One region of the Peribacillus sp. NPDC058075 genome, then DNA from elsewhere that is predicted to be linked to it. Evidence: a T-box and tRNA genes for the amino acid it is inferred to sense, from the RefSeq annotation. Region 1 holds a T-box; the other holds one or more tRNA genes.
The links. The T-box of region 1 lies ahead of pheS (phenylalanine--tRNA ligase subunit alpha). A T-box ahead of a tRNA ligase gene usually reads a tRNA of that ligase, here a tRNA-Phe.

Region 2: it encodes a tRNA-Phe, which carries the amino acid that the T-box ahead of pheS (phenylalanine--tRNA ligase subunit alpha) is inferred to sense. The anticodon was not compared.

Annotation. Positions count from the first base shown of each region.
Region 1 is NZ_JBHVSL010000001.1:638,404-650,362, forward strand. It holds gene ACFVS1_RS03245 ((Fe-S)-binding protein) at 1-978, shown strand, start outside; gene ACFVS1_RS03250 (YsnF/AvaK domain-containing protein) at 1,213-2,142, shown strand; gene ACFVS1_RS03255 (YflT domain-containing protein) at 2,313-3,125, shown strand; gene ACFVS1_RS03260 (general stress protein) at 3,513-3,896, shown strand; gene sspI (small acid-soluble spore protein SspI) at 3,913-4,122, opposite strand; gene ACFVS1_RS03270 (TrmH family RNA methyltransferase) at 4,245-5,003, shown strand; T-box leader at 5,048-5,289, shown strand; gene pheS (phenylalanine--tRNA ligase subunit alpha) at 5,348-6,388, shown strand; gene pheT (phenylalanine--tRNA ligase subunit beta) at 6,418-8,832, shown strand; gene ACFVS1_RS03285 (hypothetical protein) at 8,798-9,112, opposite strand; gene ACFVS1_RS03290 (hypothetical protein) at 9,308-9,646, opposite strand; gene rnhC (ribonuclease HIII) at 9,831-10,790, opposite strand; gene zapA (cell division protein ZapA) at 10,964-11,224, shown strand; gene ACFVS1_RS03305 (CvpA family protein) at 11,229-11,774, shown strand.
Region 2 is NZ_JBHVSL010000005.1:160,843-169,336, forward strand. It holds gene menB (1,4-dihydroxy-2-naphthoyl-CoA synthase) at 1-323, opposite strand, end outside; gene menH (2-succinyl-6-hydroxy-2,4-cyclohexadiene-1-carboxylate synthase) at 331-1,152, opposite strand; gene menD (2-succinyl-5-enolpyruvyl-6-hydroxy-3-cyclohexene-1-carboxylic-acid synthase) at 1,149-2,900, opposite strand; gene ACFVS1_RS24240 (isochorismate synthase) at 2,893-4,302, opposite strand; gene ACFVS1_RS24245 (1,4-dihydroxy-2-naphthoate polyprenyltransferase) at 4,602-5,522, shown strand; gene ACFVS1_RS24250 (TraR/DksA C4-type zinc finger protein) at 5,669-6,418, shown strand; tRNA gene ACFVS1_RS24255 (tRNA-Glu) at 6,460-6,531, opposite strand; tRNA gene ACFVS1_RS24260 (tRNA-Ser) at 6,535-6,625, opposite strand; tRNA gene ACFVS1_RS24265 (tRNA-Asn) at 6,627-6,701, opposite strand; tRNA gene ACFVS1_RS24270 (tRNA-Ile) at 6,714-6,790, opposite strand; tRNA gene ACFVS1_RS24275 (tRNA-Gly) at 6,796-6,869, opposite strand; tRNA gene ACFVS1_RS24280 (tRNA-His) at 6,874-6,949, opposite strand; tRNA gene ACFVS1_RS24285 (tRNA-Phe) at 6,967-7,042, opposite strand; tRNA gene ACFVS1_RS24290 (tRNA-Asp) at 7,065-7,140, opposite strand; tRNA gene ACFVS1_RS24295 (tRNA-Met) at 7,147-7,220, opposite strand; tRNA gene ACFVS1_RS24300 (tRNA-Ser) at 7,323-7,415, opposite strand; tRNA gene ACFVS1_RS24305 (tRNA-Ile) at 7,437-7,513, opposite strand; tRNA gene ACFVS1_RS24310 (tRNA-Met) at 7,524-7,600, opposite strand; tRNA gene ACFVS1_RS24315 (tRNA-Ala) at 7,629-7,704, opposite strand; tRNA gene ACFVS1_RS24320 (tRNA-Pro) at 7,722-7,798, opposite strand; tRNA gene ACFVS1_RS24325 (tRNA-Arg) at 7,810-7,886, opposite strand; tRNA gene ACFVS1_RS24330 (tRNA-Leu) at 7,896-7,984, opposite strand; tRNA gene ACFVS1_RS24335 (tRNA-Gly) at 7,997-8,071, opposite strand; tRNA gene ACFVS1_RS24340 (tRNA-Leu) at 8,080-8,161, opposite strand; tRNA gene ACFVS1_RS24345 (tRNA-Lys) at 8,170-8,245, opposite strand; tRNA gene ACFVS1_RS24350 (tRNA-Thr) at 8,267-8,342, opposite strand; tRNA gene ACFVS1_RS24355 (tRNA-Val) at 8,353-8,428, opposite strand; partial or broken rRNA gene rrf (5S ribosomal RNA) at 8,440-8,494, opposite strand, start outside.

The DNA.
Region 1 (11,959 bases):
ACGATCCGCAAGGCCGTTTTTAGCGGGTTATTCCCGCACCAGGAGCGAATGCAGGCAATGACGAGTTTGCTTGGCTTCTATCAGAGATCAGGACTGCAATACATGGCCCGGAAAACGGGAGTCCTCAACATGCTTCCGGATAATTTGGCAACCATGGAAAAAGTGCTGCCGAAAGTCCCGAAAAAATCAGAAATGAAAAATAGGCCAACCGAGCTGCCTGCAATCGGAACGCCGCTTAAAAAGGTGGCTTTCTTTTCCGGCTGCTTGATGGATACGATGTTTTTGGAAACGAACAAGGCGACACTAAAGCTTCTTCAGCTGGCCGGATGTGAAATCGTAATTCCAAAATCCCAGGCATGTTGCGGGGCGCTGCATGGGCACAGTGGCGAAAAAGAAGGTGCTAGGCAACTGGCCAAGCGAAATATAGAAGCTTTTGAAGCGGAGGAAGTTGATTATATTATTACGAATGCCGGCGGCTGCGGCGCTTTTCTCATAGATTATGACCATCTGCTCCAAACTGAACCGGAATGGCACGACCGTGCAATCGCATTTAAAAAAAAGCTGAAAGATATCAGCGAGATTCTCGTTGATTTGCGTTTTCAGGAAAAAGTACGCTTGAAACTGCCAGCTCAATCGGTAACTTTTCAGGATTCCTGCCATTTACGGAATGTAATGAACACCTCCTTGGCTCCGCGAATTCTCCTTCAATCGATAGAAGGAATCGATTTTAGGGAAATGAAGGATGCGGATCGGTGCTGCGGCTCAGCGGGGATTTATAATATTGTAGAATCAGAGATGTCGATGAATATTCTTGACTCTAAAATGGAGCACACGAAATCGACACAGGCAGATATTGTTGTCACGGCAAATCCTGGCTGTCTGTTGCAAATGCAATTGGGGATCGAGAGGGAGAACTTGGGGGATTGTACGAAAGCGGTGCATATTGCAGACCTGCTATTAAAGGCTGTGGCTTTATAATAGAAGAAAAGAAAAATGAAATAGCATTATTTGGTTAAACATTACATTTTTATAAATGGGGAAACCCTTGAAATGTCTGGATTTCAATTGAAAAAGCGTTCTGTGCTGAGAACAATTTGTAAATGATATAACATAAATGAAATATGAATTCCTCGTTTACTTAGGAACATGGCGGGTATTGTTTATACATAGCATCCACTAAACGAAACAACAAAACCTAAGGAGGAATGTAAATTGAATAAAACAGTATATGGAGTATATGAATCAAATGCAGAAGTAATCCAGGCAATAAATGCACTTAAGGCAAAGGGCTTTGAAGGGGACGATATCACGGTCGTCGCGGACAAGGAAGAAACATTGGATTTCACGAACACTCAACGCGAAACGGATGTTCATACAATGACGAATGTTCCTAACGACGAATCATTTATGGACAAGGTGGCACGCTTCTTCATGCCGGATGACACGGCAGACCTTTCAACAAGATTGGCGAATGCAGGCCTTTCGAATAGTGAAGCGGCTGAACATGTCTTTGATGTAGAAAATGGAAAAGTCCTGGTTCTTGTAGAAGAAGGGGAAGGCCATCTTGGAACGGCAAAAGATAAATTCACGACCGGAACAATGGACACTGCCGGTACAAGGCTTGATACTAACTCCACCAACCAACTATATAACGGCACTGAAAAAAACGATGCGTTAAATAAAGAAGATGTTTATGGAGTCAACGGACAAGGCCGTGAATTGCCTGAGGATGAAAGGACGCTTAAGCTTCGGGAAGAACAGCTGAACATTGACAAAGAAAGAGTTCAGACAGGTGAAGTCGTCATTAACAAAGAAGTCAATGAACAGCATAAAACGATTAATGTCCCTGTTGAACACGAAGAAGTGACAGTCGAGCATAGATCAGTTTCAGGACGTGAATCGGATCTGGAAACCGGAAGCATTGAAGATGGGGAAACATTACGGATTCCCGTAGTTGAAGAAAAATTGGAAGTTTCGAAAAAACCGGTCGTCACTGATGAAATTGTCATCAAGAAACATGCTGTACAAGAAACGGAACAAGTTCAGGATACTCTTAAAAAGGAAGATATCCAGTTTGATAGTACAGATGAATCGATTGTAAATGAGAAAAAGGCAACTGAACGTAGAACCGACCGCTTCTAAGAGTGAAGGAAATGGCCTGCAGTTTTTAAAACTGCAGGCTTCTTTTTGATTTTTAAAGACTTATTAAAGGTTCGAGCCTAGGGAAGGCAAGCCTTTTTGTTTAATTAGCACCCATTAGGGTATAAATACACATAAGAAGAAATATCGGAATAAGAGGAGGAGGAAGAAGCATGGGAAAAACATTATATGGTGTTTTTAATACGGAAAGAGAAATAATCCAGGCTATACAATCCCTCAAGGAAAAGGGGGTCCATGAAGGAGAAATAACGGTAATAGCTGATAGGAAAGAAGATTTGGATCTCGTCAATGAAAAGCATGATCTGGATGTCGACGTCGTTACTAACTCTAATGAGGATTCTTTCATTGATAAGATGAAACACTTTTTCCTGAACGAGGGTTCTGAAGATATAAGGAACCGACTAGGTGAGTTAGGGCTTGCCGATAGTGAAGCAACTGCTTATATAAATGAAGTGAAGGCTGGAAAATACTTGATTCTTTTAGATGAATCGGAAACCGTATCAGCACGGGATAACATAACTTCCAATCGCATGGAGGAAACGGACGAGCCTGCAGAGAATCCGCTTAAAACAGGTGTGGTGAACAATCCGGACCCGAACCTTTTTCCTGAAACAACAGCGAATGCCTATCAAACAGGGGAAGTGGAAGCACAGCCAGGCAGAAGCGAAGAACTCCATGGGAATTCTGCGAACATCTTTGGAAATGAAGAGCTGGATACAAAGCGAGCTCAACAAAGGGAAATCTGGGGGAACTCCACAGAAAAATTCAAGAAGAAAAAACCAGGGAATTATGAAGGAACACTAGCAAGCGACCCACATGCAGACCCGTTTTCTGCTGATACTGATAAAGCCCTTGATGCTCAAGGGTCACTGGATCGGACCGTGAGCCCGAATGCCAGCGGGCAGCAAGAGGAGGACTTGCAAGAAGGATACATCAAAAATCGAATTAATACCGACAAACTGTAATACGCAAAAAGAACAGCCTTCACAAGGCTGTTCTTCAGTTTGTGGTAAAGAGGGTTCGCAAAATATTTCTTTCATCAAATTATGTTCTCGAATCACCTGACCCAAAGCAACATCTTATACTCCTGTGATTTGATTTCAATCTAGTTGATTGGAGCAGGTGTGCGAGACTCTTGCGAGGAAGGCACGTCTAAGGGAGACCCCACAGGCGCAAACCGAGGAAGCACGCTGGACCCCCGCCAAAAGCAAGTGTCTGGCTTTAGGCAAAGGGTTTCCCCGTGCATTAGATAGGAATCTCCGCTATACTATTTGCTTGTTTATTGTTAAAGCAGCAAGGTATAATGACTAAGGAATTTTATTTTTAGTAGAGTAACAAGGAGAGGGAGAAACATGGAAAAAAACGTATATGGTGTTTTTGACTCTAATCCGGAACTACTTGCTGCAATTCAAGACTTAAAAGCTAAAGGCGTATCTGGCACCCAAATGACAGTGGCAGCTGATATAAAAAATGATGTGCAGCTTGGAAATGAACATACGGATATACTGATCATTGCCAATCAGGATAAGGAGGACACTCTTTTCTTGAAAATTTTCCACTACTTCACAGATGAAGGATCTGGAGATTTACGCAGCTTTTTCACGAAATACGGCTACTCTTATGATGAGACAAAAGCGATGCTTGAAGAAGTGAGCGCAAAAAAATTCATCTTGCTGCTAGATGAAGAAGTCTCCATTGAAGAACTGAAGTCTTGCGAAGCGAAATCAAAAAAATAACAGCCACTGAAGGCTGTTATTTTTTTAATCCTGATTCAAGAGCAGTGATCATTTCCTGTTTTTCCTGCTCGGATGAATTTTGCCAGATGACCTCGAATAATACTCCCAATCCAGGCAGCATTTTTTCCTCGCCATTTTGTATGGCATCGACAATCGTGTCTTCCAGCTGCTCTTGCGAATTTCCAGATACATTTTGGATGATCGCATTACGTAAGTTTAAATTCATAATTATTCCTCCCCTAACACATAATGACTGACATTAATAGCATTTCACAAACTCGCATGCAATATGTATGTGAATTGCGTTATAATAGGAAAATCAGTGTGAAGTTAAAGGAGCGTTTACCCTTGAAATATATCGAATCCGTAAAAAACCCGCAAGTTAAGCAATGGAAAAAACTTTTGACGAAAAAAGAACGAGATAAAACAGGTAAATATTTAGTCGAGGGTTTTCACCTAGTTGAAGAAGCCTTAAAAGAAGAAATCGTCTTGGAAGTGATCATCAATGAAGAAACTGAAATGCCTGCCCATTTTAAGGTGGAAGGCACAGAACTCATTTATGTGAAAAATGATATTATGAAGGCGATTTGTGATACCGAAGCCCCGCAGGGAATTGCTGCGGTTTGTGAACAGAAATCAACGAGCATGGCGTCCATCAATCCGGATAAACTATTGCTGATCGATGCCGTCCAAGATCCGGGGAATATTGGAACGATGATCAGGACAGCGGATGCAGCTGGAATCGATGCGGTCATACTTGGCGAAGGGTGTGCTGACCTGTATAATCCAAAAGTGGTCCGTTCGACGCAAGGGAGCCTCTTTCATATGCCGGTCATTAAAGGGAACCTTTCTGAAATCATCGATGAGCTGAAGCAAAGCGGCACACCGGTATATGGCACGGCATTAGAAGGTGCATCGCCATTTGAAGAAGTGGAAAAGTCTTCCCGATTTGCCCTGCTGGTCGGTAATGAAGGCCAAGGTGTATCGAAGGAATTACTGGTGAAAACGACTAAAAACCTTTATATTCCCATCTACGGAAAAAGCGAATCATTGAATGTGGGGATCGCTGCCGGGATTTTAATGTACCATTTACGAAAATCGATTTGAAACGGCCGAAGAATTATAATATAATAAAACAGAATTTTATAATGATAACAACGATGACAAAGAGTAGTAGGTTAAGTTAACCATATCCAGGGAGAAAATGCCTTGACTGAAAGCATTTTTATGGCACTGCTTAAGTGAATTCACCTTTCGAGTTGGCATTGGGAAGACAGGGTGTCTGAAAAATGTTCCGGTGAAGAGCCGTTATTTTTAATGAAGTGAGTGCAGAAGTTTTTTTGTTTATGCACTAATAAGGGTGGTACCGCGATACATAAACCTCGTCCCTTTAGGGATCGGGGTTTTTTTGTGTTCATTTTTACAAAAGGAAAATAAAGGAGGAAGACATGATGCAGGAACGTTTACTAGAACTGCAGGAAGAAGCGTTGCAAAAAGTTGCCGCCGCTTCCGAATTGAAAGAACTGAATGAAGTCCGTGTTGCTTATTTAGGGAAAAAAGGGCCAATCACCGAGGTATTGCGCGGCATGGGTAAATTATCTGCCGAAGAACGCCCGAAAATCGGGGCACTAGCCAATGATGTACGGGAAGCGATCGCAACAAAGATCGAGGAGAAACAAAAAGCACTTGAAACGGCGGCAGTCAATGCAAAGCTAGCAACTGAAACGATTGACGTCACACTTCCTGGACGTCCGGTTAACAAGGGGAATCTACACCCTTTAACACGTGTTGTCGAAGAAATCGAAGACTTATTCATCGGTATGGGTTATACCGTTGCGGAAGGTCCTGAAGTCGAAAGCGACTACTACAACTTCGAGGCACTTAACTTGCCAAAAAGCCATCCGGCACGTGATATGCAGGATTCGTTCTACATAACGGATGAAATCCTGATGCGTACGCACACTTCACCTGTTCAAGCCAGAACGATGGAAAGACATAAAGGTCAAGGTCCTGTTAAAATCATTTGCCCAGGAAAAGTTTATCGCCGTGATAACGATGATGCGACACACTCCCATCAATTCCAGCAAATTGAGGGCTTGGTCATCGATGAGAACATCAGCATGAGCGACCTGAAAGGAACACTGGACGTATTTGCGAAAAAAGTATTCGGGCAAGACCGTGAAATCCGTCTTCGTCCTAGTTTCTTCCCATTTACGGAGCCTTCCGTCGAAGTGGATATTTCTTGTAAAATCTGCGGCGGTAAAGGCTGCAGCGTTTGTAAACAAACAGGCTGGATCGAAGTGCTTGGCGGCGGGATCGTTCATCCGAACGTCCTAGAAATGGCTGGCTTCGATTCCAAGAAATATTCAGGATTCGCATTTGGAATCGGCGTGGAACGGATTGCCATGTTAAAGTACGGCGTGGATGATATCCGTCATTTCTATACGAATGATGTTCGATTCTTAAAACAATTCAACCATCACGAAGCATAAATTTTTTATTTTGAAAAGGAGGACCTACCATGTTTGTGTCATATAAATGGTTACAAGATTATGTTGACCTTTCAGGCATCAATGCGACGGAGCTAGCTGACAAAATCACGAAAAGCGGCATTGAGGTTGAAGGGGTGGAAAAGAAAAGTGAAGGGCTAAAAGGGGTCGTCATCGGGCATGTCATTGAACGTGAACAGCATCCAAATGCGGATAAATTGAATAAATGCCAAGTTGATATCGGGGCCGAAAATCCCGTTCAAATCATCTGTGGAGCACCGAATGTCGATAAAGGCCAAAAAGTCGCAGTCGCTACTGTTGGCGCAGTCCTTCCAGGTAATTTCAAAATCAAGAAAGCGAAACTTCGCGGAGAGGAATCGCACGGGATGATTTGCTCGCTTCAGGAATTGGGCTTCGAATCCAAGCTCGTTTCCAAGGATTATGCTACAGGCATCTTCGTCTTCCCTAATGATGTGGAAGTAGGGAAAGATGCATTGGAGGAACTTGGTTTAAGTGATGAAGTGCTGGAACTTGGGCTGACTCCAAACCGTTCCGACGCATTGAGCATGCTTGGTGTTGCATACGAAGTGGGAGCCATTCTAGGCCGGGAAGTGAAATGGCCGGTTGTCGAGAAAGAAGAGGCAGCTGAAAAAGCAACGGATTATATCAGTGTCAAAGTTGAAGCGAAAGAAGATAACCCGATATACCTGGCTAAAATCATCAAGGATGTCAAAATCGGACCCTCACCGCTTTGGATGCAGACTAGGTTGATGTCTGCAGGTATCCGACCTCATAATAATGTGGTGGATATCACGAACTACATTTTACTTGAATACGGCCAACCGCTCCATGCCTTTGATTATGACCGCTTTGGTTCAAAGGAAATTGTCATCCGCAGAGCGAAGGATGCTGAAAAAATCGTAACATTGGATGAAGCGGAACGCACTTTGACACCTGACCATTTAGTGATCACAAATGGCAGCGAGCCAGTAGCGATAGCAGGTGTGATGGGCGGAGCAGATTCCGAAGTGAAAAATGATACGACGAACATCATTATTGAAAGTGCATATTTTGCAGGTACTGTAGTTCGTAAAGCTTCAAAGGACCATGGATTACGCAGTGAAGCTAGTGCCCGCTTTGAAAAAGGTGTCGATCCGGCCCGTGTACGTGAAGCTGGAGAACGTGCTGCACAATTGATTGCACAATATGCAGGCGGAACAGTCTTACAAGGAGCAGCAGAAGTTGATGAATTGACTATGGAACCTGCGGTCATTAGCATCACTCTTGAAAAAATCAACACACTTCTTGGAACAAGCATGACCGTATCCGTTGTGGAATCGATTTTCAAACGTCTGCAATTTGGCGTTGAACTTGACAATGAAACATTCACAATCACAGTCCCGACGCGCCGTGGTGATATTACGATTGAAGCTGATTTAGTCGAAGAGGCTGCACGTTTATTTGGATATGATAACATTCCCGCTACACTGCCGATTGGTGCTGCTACTCCAGGCCAATTGACAGACTATCAAATTAAACGGCGGAAGGCACGCCGTACACTTGAAGGCGCAGGCCTTTATCAAGCGGTGACCTATTCACTGACAAGCCAGGAAAAAGCGTCCCAATTTGCACTGGGAGCAAGAGAATCCATACGATTAGCAATGCCAATGAGTGAAGAACGGAGCCAGCTGCGTTTAAGCATCGTGCCTCAATTGCTGGAAGTCGTGAAATATAACAATGCCCGCCAAATTGATTCACTGGCACTGTATGAAATCGGTTCTGTATTCTTTAAGCGTGACGAACAAGAACTGCCTGAAGAAAAAGAACATATTGCTGGAGCAATCACAGGCCTATGGGAGTCACATCTATGGCAAGGTGAAAAGAAACCAGTGGATTTCTTTGTAGCCAAAGGCGTGATCGAAGCATTATTCGACACACTTGGATTAGCTGATCAAATCAGTTATCGCCAAGCGGAAATCAACGACATGCATCCAGGACGGACAGCGGAAGTACTATTGAATGATGAAATGATTGGCTTTATCGGCCAAGTGCACCCAACTGTCCAAAAAGACTTGGATATTAAAGAAACATACATTTTCGAACTTTCCTTAAAAGCATTGGCTGAAGCCGAAGTCGCGCCGATTGCGTACCAAACCATTCCGCGCTATCCATCAACCACACGCGATATCGCGCTCGTTGTGGATCAAGCTACGAAAGCCGGTAACATTCAGGATATTATTGAAGAAGCCGGTGGTAAACTGCTGAAAGAAGTAAGCATCTTCGACCTATACGAAGGTGAAAGAATGGAGGAAGGCAAGAAATCCATTGCCTACTCACTGAAATACTTCGACCCGGAACGTACACTGACGGACGAGGACATTACAAAAGCACATGATAAAGTGCTTGAAGCCGTTAAAGAAAAAGCCGGCGCAGAGCTAAGAGGATAAAACAAAAAAACAGCTCCCTGAAACAGGAGAGCTGTCTTTTTTGGATTTTACGAGTAAAAGGCGTAAACTCACGAGTAAATCGTGTGAATTCACGAGTAAATGGTGCGAACCCACGAGTAAATGGCGTGAATTCACGAGTAAAAGGCTCAAACCCACGAGTAAATCGTGTGAATTCACGAGTAAATGGTGCGAACCCACGAGTAAAAGGCTCAAACCCACGAGTAAATCGTAAATTTACGAGTAAATCGTGTGAATTCACGAGTAAATGGTGCGAACCCACGGGTAAATCGTAAATTCACGAGTAAAAGGCGAGAATTCACGAGTAAATGATGCGAACTCACGAGTAAAAGGCGCAAACTCACGAGTAAAACGCAAATTCACGAGTAAAATGATGCGAACTCACGAGTAAAACGCAAATTCACGAGTAAAAGGAGCGAACTCACGAGTAAATAGCGCAAACTCACGAGTAAAAGGCTCAAACCCACGAGTAAATCGTAAATTTACGAGTAAATCGTGTGAATTCACGAGTAAATGGTGCGAACTCACGAGTAAAACGCAAATTCACGAGTAAAAGGAGCGAACTCACGAGTAAATGGCGTAAACTCACGAGTAAAAGGTGCAAACTCACGAGTAAAATGGTGCGAACCCACGGGTAAATCGTAAATTCACGAGTAAATAGCGCAAATTCACGAGTAAAAGGCGAGAATTCACGAGTAAATGATGCGAACTCACGAGTAAAAGGCGCAAACTCACGAGTAAAACGCAAATTCACGAGTAAAAGGCGAGAATTCACGAGTAAATGATGCGAACCCACGGGTAAATCGTAAATTCACGAGTAAAAGGAGCGAACTCACGAGTAAATGGCGTAAACTCACGAGTAAAACGCAAATTCACGAGTAAAACGCAAATTCACGAGTAAATGATGCGAACCCATGAGTAAATAGCGCAAACTCACGAGAAAAAGGCAGCTTTTCCAAAAGATCAGCCGCTTTCTTCTATTATTTATGATATTTCTGTTGATATAGACGCTTTGCTTTTTCTGTATTGGCGAAGTGGGTTTTCGTGAATTCGTTTAATGAATCGATTCCTTTTTCATGAATCAATCTTGCGGCCGCTTCATCGACTGCAAATCCTGCTCCTTTAGGGATTTTGAATCCGGCTTTTTCACTCAGCAAGTCAAAGCGTTTCACGAAAGCATATCGGGCCAGGATGGATGCGGCTGCTACTCCAAGGTGTATGCCTTCCGCTTTTGTGCATAGATAGGTGGCTTTAGCTTGAAATAGTTCTTGCCCTTTTAGGTAGTTGAAAAATACCTCTGGTTGAGCGAATTGATCAATAAGGACCGCTTCCGCTTGCTCCGGGTGGATTTTTTGCATGAGATTCTTGATTGCTTGGTTATGGAGGAGTGCCTTCATTTTTCCTTGTGACATTCCCTTTGCCTGAAGCGTATTATATTTCGGGTTGTCGCATGTGAGCAGGCTGAATGGCACTACATCCTTAATCTGTTTGGCAATTTCGATGATCTGTGGATCTTTGAGATTTTTGGAATCCTGGACACCAAGCTCCTTTAATAGGGCTAGTTGCTCCTTTTTTGCATATACGGCTACGACGGTGATCGGGCCGAAATAGTCTCCTGTTCCGACCTCATCGGATCCAATCACAGACATGGTCCCGATATTTGCAGGCGGCGAATATCGATGGACATTGACTGATGCAGAGGATGCCGTTTTTTTCTTTGGAGCAGCAGCAGTGGTGCCATTTTGCCATTTTACCGCTTCTAGTTCGGCATTTTTACCCTGAAAAAGCACCTTTCCAGATTTATAGGCGGTCACCGTACATAGCGGCGGTTTGGCGGAAAAGACGCTCCCGGGCGGCAGCTTGGCGGCCAAGGATGAAGAATAGTGGGACTTCATCGCCTTTATTTGTTCAGGGCTGATAAGTAAAACAACATGGGACATAATGGGTAAGCTCCTAACTTCATTTTGTTTATTAGGTAATCTTCTTCTTAAAATTCGTTTTTGTTTGACAAATTATTGAAATTTTTATGCGATAAATGACGATGTACTCTCTTTCATGACGAAAAACTTCGTGATATGATAGAATTAGGATTGTTTAGATTGGGGGCATCATTTTGTCAGACGATAAACGAAATAAAACAACAGTTGATATATACGGACAACCATATACAATCGTCGGCACAGAAAGCGCAAGTCATATGCGCCTGGTCGCTTCGATGGTTGACGAAAAAATGAGAGAGATCAGGATGAAAAATCCATACTTGGATACAAGTAAGCTAGCGGTGCTAACGGCCGTGAATACCATCCACGAATATATTAAATTAAAAGATGAACTAGACCAGCTTCAACTGGAATTAAAGAGAGAGAAGGACTGAGTACATGCTTGATTTAGCAATTCTGGCCATTCTTTTAATCGGTTTATTAATCGGTTTAAAGCGTGGCTTCATTTTACAAATGGTTCATATGACAGGGTTCATAGTAGCCTTCATCGTCGCCTATGTATTTTACGGAGATCTTGCTCCCAATCTGAAATTGTGGATTCCGTTTCCAACGATGGGTGATTCCTCGACCCTTAATATGTTTTTCGATACAGTCGGGCTTGATACGGCGTATTACAATGCAATTGCCTTTGCAATCATTTTCTTTGCTGCCAAGATACTTTGGCAGATGATAGGATCCATGCTCAACTTCATTACCCATCTTCCGATATTAAAGCAGCTGAATCGCTGGGGTGGAGGGATATTGGGTTTTCTCGAAGTCTATCTTATCATGTTTATTATATTATATATAGCTGCCATGCTGCCAATGGATTCCATCCAGAAACCATTAACGGGCTCATTTCTGGCAGAATCGATCGTGAAACATACGCCGTTCCTTTCCGAGCAAGTGAAGGAACTTTGGTTTCATGATCTAAAACAATCTTAATGTCAGTATAAGTGGGCCTGCCTCCCTTTCTCAAAGTCCTGGATTCCTATACTTTGAACGGGGGAGGCCCCTTTTTATGTAGCAGCATGTAACTTCCCCCGAAAGTTCAAAATCGGACTGCTTGTACTTTACCTCCAAGAAAGGTATCTTTAAGAAAGTGAACATGAGGCACCCTACTAATTTTT
Region 2 (8,494 bases), on a different contig from region 1:
ACGACTGGTTTTGGAATGACGCGAATCAAACGTTGTAAATCAAGAACATTTAGACGCGGAATGTTATCTTCACCCACATATCCCCCATTTCCGCGTACTTTTTGGTCTCCGCCTGAACAGAATGCTTTGCCGCCTACACCTGTTAAAATAATGACACCAATGCTGGAATCATCACGCGCTCTTGCGAATGCATCAATCATTTCAGCAGTCGTTTTTGGCGTGAATGCATTATGTACATGTGGTCGATTGATGGACACTTTCGCAATCCCGTTATATTTTTCATACAAAATTTCATCATACTCACGTATTGTTTCCCATTGAATCGTCACCTTAATTCCTCCTTTTATTTCGCTTTAAGAACTCACTTATTATTTTACCAAACTTTTCTCCAACTTCCACATGAATCGCATGTCCCGCATCATTTATTATTTTCCATTCGACCCGCTTCAGCTTTTTTTTCATCGAGTCCGCAATTCGACAAAACTTCCGGTCAAGTTCACCAGTTACAAGGAGCACAGGGAAATCAAGGGTTTGCAGTTGTTCCCAGTATGAAGCCTGACTGCCGGTCCCCATACCAAGAAGGCTATTGGAAAGGCCGGCAGGACTATTTGCCAACCGCTGCTCCCGAATGGCTGACCTGGTTTTGGCCGACAACCGTTTTTGACTTTCAAACAAAGGGATGTTTTCCCATTGATCCACAAACGCTTCCATGCCATTTTCAAGAATCCTTTCGGCAAGCTTCCGATCATTTTCCCTTCGCACTTCACGTTCCCCTTCTGTTAAAAGGCCCGGTGAAGCGCTCTCCAATATCAATGTGTCAACATACTCAGGAAACAAACAGGCAAATCCCAATCCGAGCCTTCCGCCCATCGAGTATCCAAGGATATGGGCTTTCGGGAAATGTAACACATCCAGAATATACTTGATATCCTCAGCGACACGCTCCATTTCATACCTTCGATGATCGGCTGGTGACGCAGACATACCATGACCGATGATATCGACCATGATTAACGTATACCTGTCACTCAGTAGCGGAATGAGGAATTTCCATGTATCCCGATTTCCCGTAAATCCATGTAAAAGTACTAGAGGATCTCCATTTCCCGTTATTTCAACAGCATAATTGACATCATTACTGACAATATTCATGATATTTCCCTATCTAACACCATTTTTATTTCCTGGGAAACAAAGCTCCACAAAATTCGATGTTTTTGTAGATTCGACTCTCTTTCTGTCGGAACTTCAATGATTTTGAGTCCTTCGATTTCGAATGACTCTGTAAATACCTTCTCTAACTCATCCCAATTTTGAACCTTGTTGTATTTACCGCCATAAAGCTCGGCCGTATGGGAAAAATCAAGCCCATGAGGCGTGCCGAATAGCGTTTCGAAATGTTCCCTATCATTCGCCTGCGGCAAGAAGGAGAAAATGCCGCCGCCATCATTATTAACCAGCAATATCGTGATATTTTGTTTTTGAAGCTTTGCAGCAAGCAAGCCATTCATATCATGGTAAAAGCTTAAATCCCCAATTGCCAGCACTGTATTTTTTGATACCGTGCTTACGCCAAGCGCAGTGGAAACGACACCATCGATGCCATTTGCCCCGCGATTTGCAATGGTTTTGATTCCTTTTCCATTATTCAAAAAGAAAGTATCCAAATCACGTATGGGCATACTATTCCCGACAAACAACGTCGATTCCAACGGCATCATATCGGCAAGCAGGGCGAACAGCTTGCCTTCGCTTAACTCCGCTTCATCTCTGACGGAGGCTAAGGCCTCCTTCGTCGCACCGTTGACGGTTTGCCATAAGCGAAGCCATTCATCATCAGGGGAGGAAGTAATGCTTTCAGCGATTCGCAGACAAAAATCTTTCTCTTCGCTGTAAATCATATTCGTTGCCAATCCCGCTGGTTCGCGCCAGCCTGCTCCGCCATCGACGACCAAAGTGATTGCCTGTTTTTGTTCTTTCATGAATAACAATAACGGTTTAGAAACAGGCATTGCTCCGAATCGCAAGATCACTTCCGGCCTGAAAGCCGCTTTTGCCGTTTCATCGCGTAGAAACGTATCGTACGCATCAATGATGACGGCCTTGTCATGACTTCCGCTCCTTAACTGTGAAAGAGGATCAGCCAGTACCGGAAAAGCAAGTTTTTCCGCTAATGCGACGATGGCTTCCTTCATCTCTGGATGAGGTAATTCGCCACATACAATCATACCTTGCTTAGCTTGTGACAATGTAGTTGCGACAGCTTCTATTTGTGATGATGACAATGACAGTTCTCCACTGTCAATCAACACTGCAGGCGTCATTTTATTTTGCCTGCATTCCTTTGCTTTCTCCAAATCCGGTATCAATGGTTCTCGAAGCGGGAAATTCAAATGTACAGGCCCTGCCGGCTCGGCTGCAGCTGTTGCCACTGCCCTTGCACCGACCGTTCTGGCATACCGCATCATCCCATCCGTGCTTTCAGGAAGTGCCATTTCGACAAACCATTTAACATGTCTCCCGTAAAGGTGTATCTGATCGATCGCCTGCGGGGCTCCGACATCACGCAATTCATGCGGGCGGTCAGCGGTAAGTACAATAAGCGGCACTCTTGAATAGAAAGCCTCAATGACGGCTGGGTAATAGTTTGCGGCGGCTGTACCTGACGTACAAAGAAGTCCGATAGGTTCTTTTAGGGCCTTAGCCAAACCAAGGGCAAAAAAAGCAGCCGAACGCTCATCCACATTAATATGAATTTCGATATCAGGATGTTCCACCAGCAACAAAGCCAGGGGTGTGGATCGTGAACCAGGGCTCACCACCACATGCTTCACCTCATTTTGTGCCAGCTCATCGACGAATGAAGCAGCATAAGCTGTCAATGCATCTCGGTCATTCATTAAGATTTCCTCCTAAAGCACTTAACATCGGATTGAATTTAATCCCCGTTTCCCGGTATTCACTTTCGGGAGTCGAATCTTCCACTACTCCGCATCCGGCAAAGAGCGATGCCTCATTGTTCTGTATTAGTGCAGAACGGATCCCGACAGCGAATTCCCCGTTTCCATACGTATCCACCCAGCCTAAAGGACCCGCATAAAAGCCACGTTCCAGACCTTCCATTTCCCTGATTCGGACAACGGCCTTTTCTTTGGGAAGTCCGCCCATAGCAGGTGTTGGGTGGAGACTCTCGACAAATTCAAAAATCGTGACACCTTCCTTTGATATACCGCGGACCGGAGTGTACAAATGCTGGATATGGCGGTTTTTCATAAGTGTCGGTCCGGCCGGGACCATCACCTTTTCGCATACTGAATCAAAGGCATTCGATATCATCGACACGACATATTGATGCTCTTGTAAATTCTTTTGGTCATGAAGCAATTCTTCACCAAGACAAACATCTTCCTGCTCATCTTTCCCTCGTCCCATCGATCCAGCAAGACAGGTAGAAAAAACTTCATTTCCCTGTTTCTTAATTAAACGTTCAGGGGTGGCACCGACAAAACAGTCACCACCAGCTTCCAAACTGAAAATATAACTCAATGGCTGCTCAGCAAGCAATTGTTCAAGCACTTTCCCTGAATCAATGGAATGTTCAAAACCAAGCCGAAGCTCCCTTGCCAAAACGATTTTGTCGAGATTTGTCGTCTTGATTTCCTGAACAGCCTCTGCGACCGTCCGTTTCCATTCCTCAGGTTCGACTTCCCTCTGCATAACCAGGGAATTTGCACCCAATCCATTGCCATCCACGCTTTCGAAAAGGAAAGCTTCCCGTTCATTTATCATATCTATGAAGAGTTTTTCTGAATCATCAGGCGAACAAAGTAAGTTTGTCGTTAAGTAAGCTTGTTTCCCCACTATTGACAGCATGAAAGCGGGTATATAAAAAAGGTTGTCCCCGAACTGATTCCAAAGGAGCGTACTGTCAGTTTCATAATCAAAAGAAAAGCCCCCAAACAGTAAAGGACCTGTCGCTTCTACATCGGTCACTCCTGTTTTGACAGCATTATTCTGCAGTTTGATCCAGCTCTTTTCGACTTCTCTGTAACGTTCGGCATTCGATGCCGCTTTGAGTTTCTTAACATTGCCTAAACCGGTGATGGTTATCTCCTTTGCAGGGTCCTCCCAGAAAAAGCGTTCACCCGCGTACCGTTCTCTTCCAGCTTGATAAAATGAAAGGGGGTTGTTGCATTTAATCTTCTTAATATGACTGAATAGAACTTGATCATTCAAGTCCTTCGCCTTTTGTATAGCTGAAGCCAGTCCCTGAAACTGTTCAGTTTCCTCTGAGATAGCCAAAAAAATCCCCCCAAATGTACATTTTAAAAGCTTTTTAACCTATTTAAAGATACACCTCACTTGAACCCCATGTCAATAAAACGCCCCTTTGCCGAACGATTCTTTCCTGCTTTTTTCCTTATTATATGATTCTTAGCGAATGTAGAGAAATATCCTTGATTTTGGAAATGGATCATCCAGGAATTCCTATTATCACCCTTACCCACTTTTCCTGCATTTATTAGGATAACCTTTTGTGCAACATTTCAATATTTGTTATAATTTCGAGAGAACCAATAATGATTTTGAGGAGAGAAATAATGCAAACAGAATACGACGGACTTCCCCTTAAACGGACCTGGAAGATTTGGTGGGAGTTAATTCGTCCACATACACTAACCGCAGCTTTTGTACCAGTCTTACTTGGAACTGTGATTGCACTTTTGGAAGATGGAGTGAATTGGTTACTATTCGCTGCCATGATGATTGCCAGTATCCTGATTCAAGCTGCAACCAATTTATTCAATGAATACTATGATTTCAAGAGAGGCTTGGATACGGAGGAATCCGTAGGCATCGGCGGCGGGATCGTCCGTCATGGGATGACCCCCAAACTAATCATGAGCTTGGCCCTTGGCATGTATGCCATCGCCTTGATAATTGGAATCTATATTTGTGCCGCATCATCTTGGTGGCTTGCTGCAGTCGGACTGGTTTGCATGCTTGTCGGCTATCTTTATACAGGCGGTCCCCTGCCCATTTCATATACACCATTCGGGGAACTTTTTTCTGGATTGTTCATGGGCTTTTTGATAATCCTGATCGCCTTTTTCATTCAAACCGGTGATGTTTCTTCAACAGCCATCTTAATCGCCATTCCAAGTGGGGTTTTGGTCGGGTTGATCAACTTATCCAATAACCTTCGTGACCACGATGGGGATAAGGCACATGGCCGCAAAACGATGCCAGTAGTGATGGGCAGGAAAAACGCCCTGACATTCATGGCAATCATGTTCGCTTTCTGTTATCTATGGCTTGTTGGGCTAGTTCTTACCGGAAGCGTAACGGCGTGGATTCTCCTTGCCTTCCTTAGCATACCGAAGGCCATGGCCGCAATCAAAGGCTTCGTAGGCAAAACGCAGCCGATCACAATGGTCCCGGCAATGAAAGCCACGGCCCAAACGAACACCTTCTTTGGCTTACTCATGGCCATTGGATTATTCATCAGTTATTTTATCTAATCTCCGAGGACTGAGCTCATCCGCTCAGTCCTTTTTTCTGTATTCCATTGCATATTGTTTTCCTATACTCCGATTCGGGTAATAGATAATACAACCATCTTACCAATATAAAATGAGATTTGGACTATAGAAGGAGTGAATAGGATATGGCAACGAAACAACAAACGCAGAAATTAAAAAAGGAACTGCTTCAAGAAAAAAATGAGTTAAGTAGTAGAATTCAAAATGATGAACAATCCGTTCTGGATAAAAGCCAGACGGAATCAGTAGGGGAATTATCATCTTATGATAATCATCCTGCTGACCTAGGAACCGAATTATTCGAGATGGAACGGAATCAAGCACTCGATGAGCATGCACAATCAGAAATGGAGAAAATCGACGAAGCATTAAAAGCAATGGAAGAAGGTTCGTATGGCCATTGTATAACCTGCAATAGGGAAATCCCCATCGAGAGGCTTGAAGCGATTCCAAGCACTCTCTACTGTGTCGAGCATGCCCCGGAACGATCACTTTCACAAGACCGGCCAGTGGAGGAGGAAATACTGATTCCATCCAAGGGTGATCATTTTGAAAATCGTCATGGAAATGAAATAGTGGATAAAGAGGATAGCTTTGGTGAAGTCGCCAAATTCGGTACATCCGAGACGCCATCTGATTACACCGGCGATCATGACAATTATAATGATCTTTATAAAACCGAAGATGAAACGGATGGATTTCCAGAAGACTATGAAGGATTTGCAGCAAATGATATCGAAGGAAAAAATAGGGTGGATATACCGAACAAAAAACAAAAGGAATATGAAAATACATTAGAAGAAGAAAATATCGATTCCCAGCTTGGAGACATTCCTTATAAACAAAAAGATAGTTATATCAATGAAAAGAAATGAAAAAAGGAAGCATACATGAATGTATGCTTCCTTTTTTGTTATGACCCGTACGGGATTCGAACCCGTGTTACCGCCGTGAAAGGGCGGTGTCTTAACCGCTTGACCAACGGGCCAAATGGCGGAGAAGGAGGGATTTGAACCCTCGCGCCGCTCGCGCGACCTACACCCTTAGCAGGGGCGCCTCTTCAGCCTCTTGAGTACTTCCCCATGGCTCCGCAGGTAGGACTCGAACCTACGACCGTTCGGTTAACAGCCGAATGCTCTACCACTGAGCTACTGCGGAACAATATGAATATGGTGGGCCTAAATGGACTCGAACCATCGACCTCACGCTTATCAGGCGTGCGCTCTAACCAGCTGAGCTATAGGCCCATATTTGGAGCGGGTGAAGGGAATCGAACCCTCATCATCAGCTTGGAAGGCTGAGGTTTTACCACTAAACTACACCCGCGAAATGGGGCGACTGATGGGAATCGAACCCACGAATGCCTGAACCACAATCAGGTGCGTTAACCACTTCGCCACAATCGCCGTAATTTTGTAAGATATGGTGGCTCAGGACGGAATCGAACCGCCGACACAAGGATTTTCAGTCCTTTGCTCTACCGACTGAGCTACTGAGCCACATTTGTATTAATTTAAAAAATGGCGGTCCCGACGGGAATCGAACCCGCGATCTCCTGCGTGACAGGCAGGCATGTTAACCGCTACACCACGGGACCTAATAATTGCGGGGACAGGATTTGAACCTGCGACCTTCGGGTTATGAGCCCGACGAGCTACCGGACTGCTCCACCCCGCGACGGTAATAATGAAACGATTTGCATCAAGTTTTCGTGTATATCGTTTTTTGGCTTCCTCTATGTAAGGTTGTTTAAAAACAACTTGTTGCTTTTTAAAAAAATGGAGGAGGTAGAGGGATTCGAACCCCCGCGGGATTTGACTCCCCTGTCGGTTTTCAAGACCGATCCCTTCAGCCGAACTTGGGTATACCTCCACGGCATTAAAGAAATGAATATGGTGGACCTTGTAGGACTCGAACCTACGACCGGACGGTTATGAGCCGTCTGCTCTAACCAGCTGAGCTAAAGGTCCTTATATTTATTGGTAGCGGCGGAGGGGATCGAACCCCCGACCTCACGGGTATGAACCGTACGCTCTAGCCAGCTGAGCTACACCGCCAATATAATATAAGTATCTGATTGAAAAATGGTGGAGCCTAGCGGGATCGAACCGCTGACCTCCTGCGTGCAAGGCAGGCGCTCTCCCAGCTGAGCTAAGGCCCCATTCATTAAAAATCACGTGGTCGGGAAGACAGGATTCGAACCTGCGACCCCTTGGTCCCAAACCAAGTGCTCTACCAAGCTGAGCTACTTCCCGCAATAAAAACATGGTGCGCCCGGCGGGAGTCGAACCTACAACCTTCTGATTCGTAGTCAGATGCTCTATCCAATTGAGCTACGGGCGCATATTATGATGGTGCCGAGGACCGGAATCGAACCGGTACGGTAGTCACCTACCGCAGGATTTTAAGTCCTGTGCGTCTGCCAGTTCCGCCACCCCGGCACATACGAAAAGTGGAGCGGAAGACGGGATTCGAACCCGCGACCCCAACCTTGGCAAGGTTGTATTCTACCACTGAACTACTTCCGCATGAAAGATGCGGGTGAAGGGACTTGAACCCCCACGCCTTGCGGCGCCAGATCCTAAGTCTGGTGCGTCTGCCAATTCCGCCACACCCGCATATAAAATGGTGAGCCATGAAGGATTCGAACCTTCGACCCTCTGATTAAAAGTCAGATGCTCTACCAACTGAGCTAATGGCTCGTGCTTGTACTTATCTTAAAATGGTGCCGGCAAGAGGACTTGAACCCCCAACCTACTGATTACAAGTCAGTTGCTCTACCAGTTGAGCTACACCGGCAGGTGTAAAATGGTGGAGGATGACGGGATCGAACCGCCGACCCTCTGCTTGTAAGGCAGATGCTCTCCCAGCTGAGCTAATCCTCCATATAAAACCTGCTTGGCGACGTCCTACTCTCACAGGGGGAAACCCCCAACTACCATCGGCGCTGA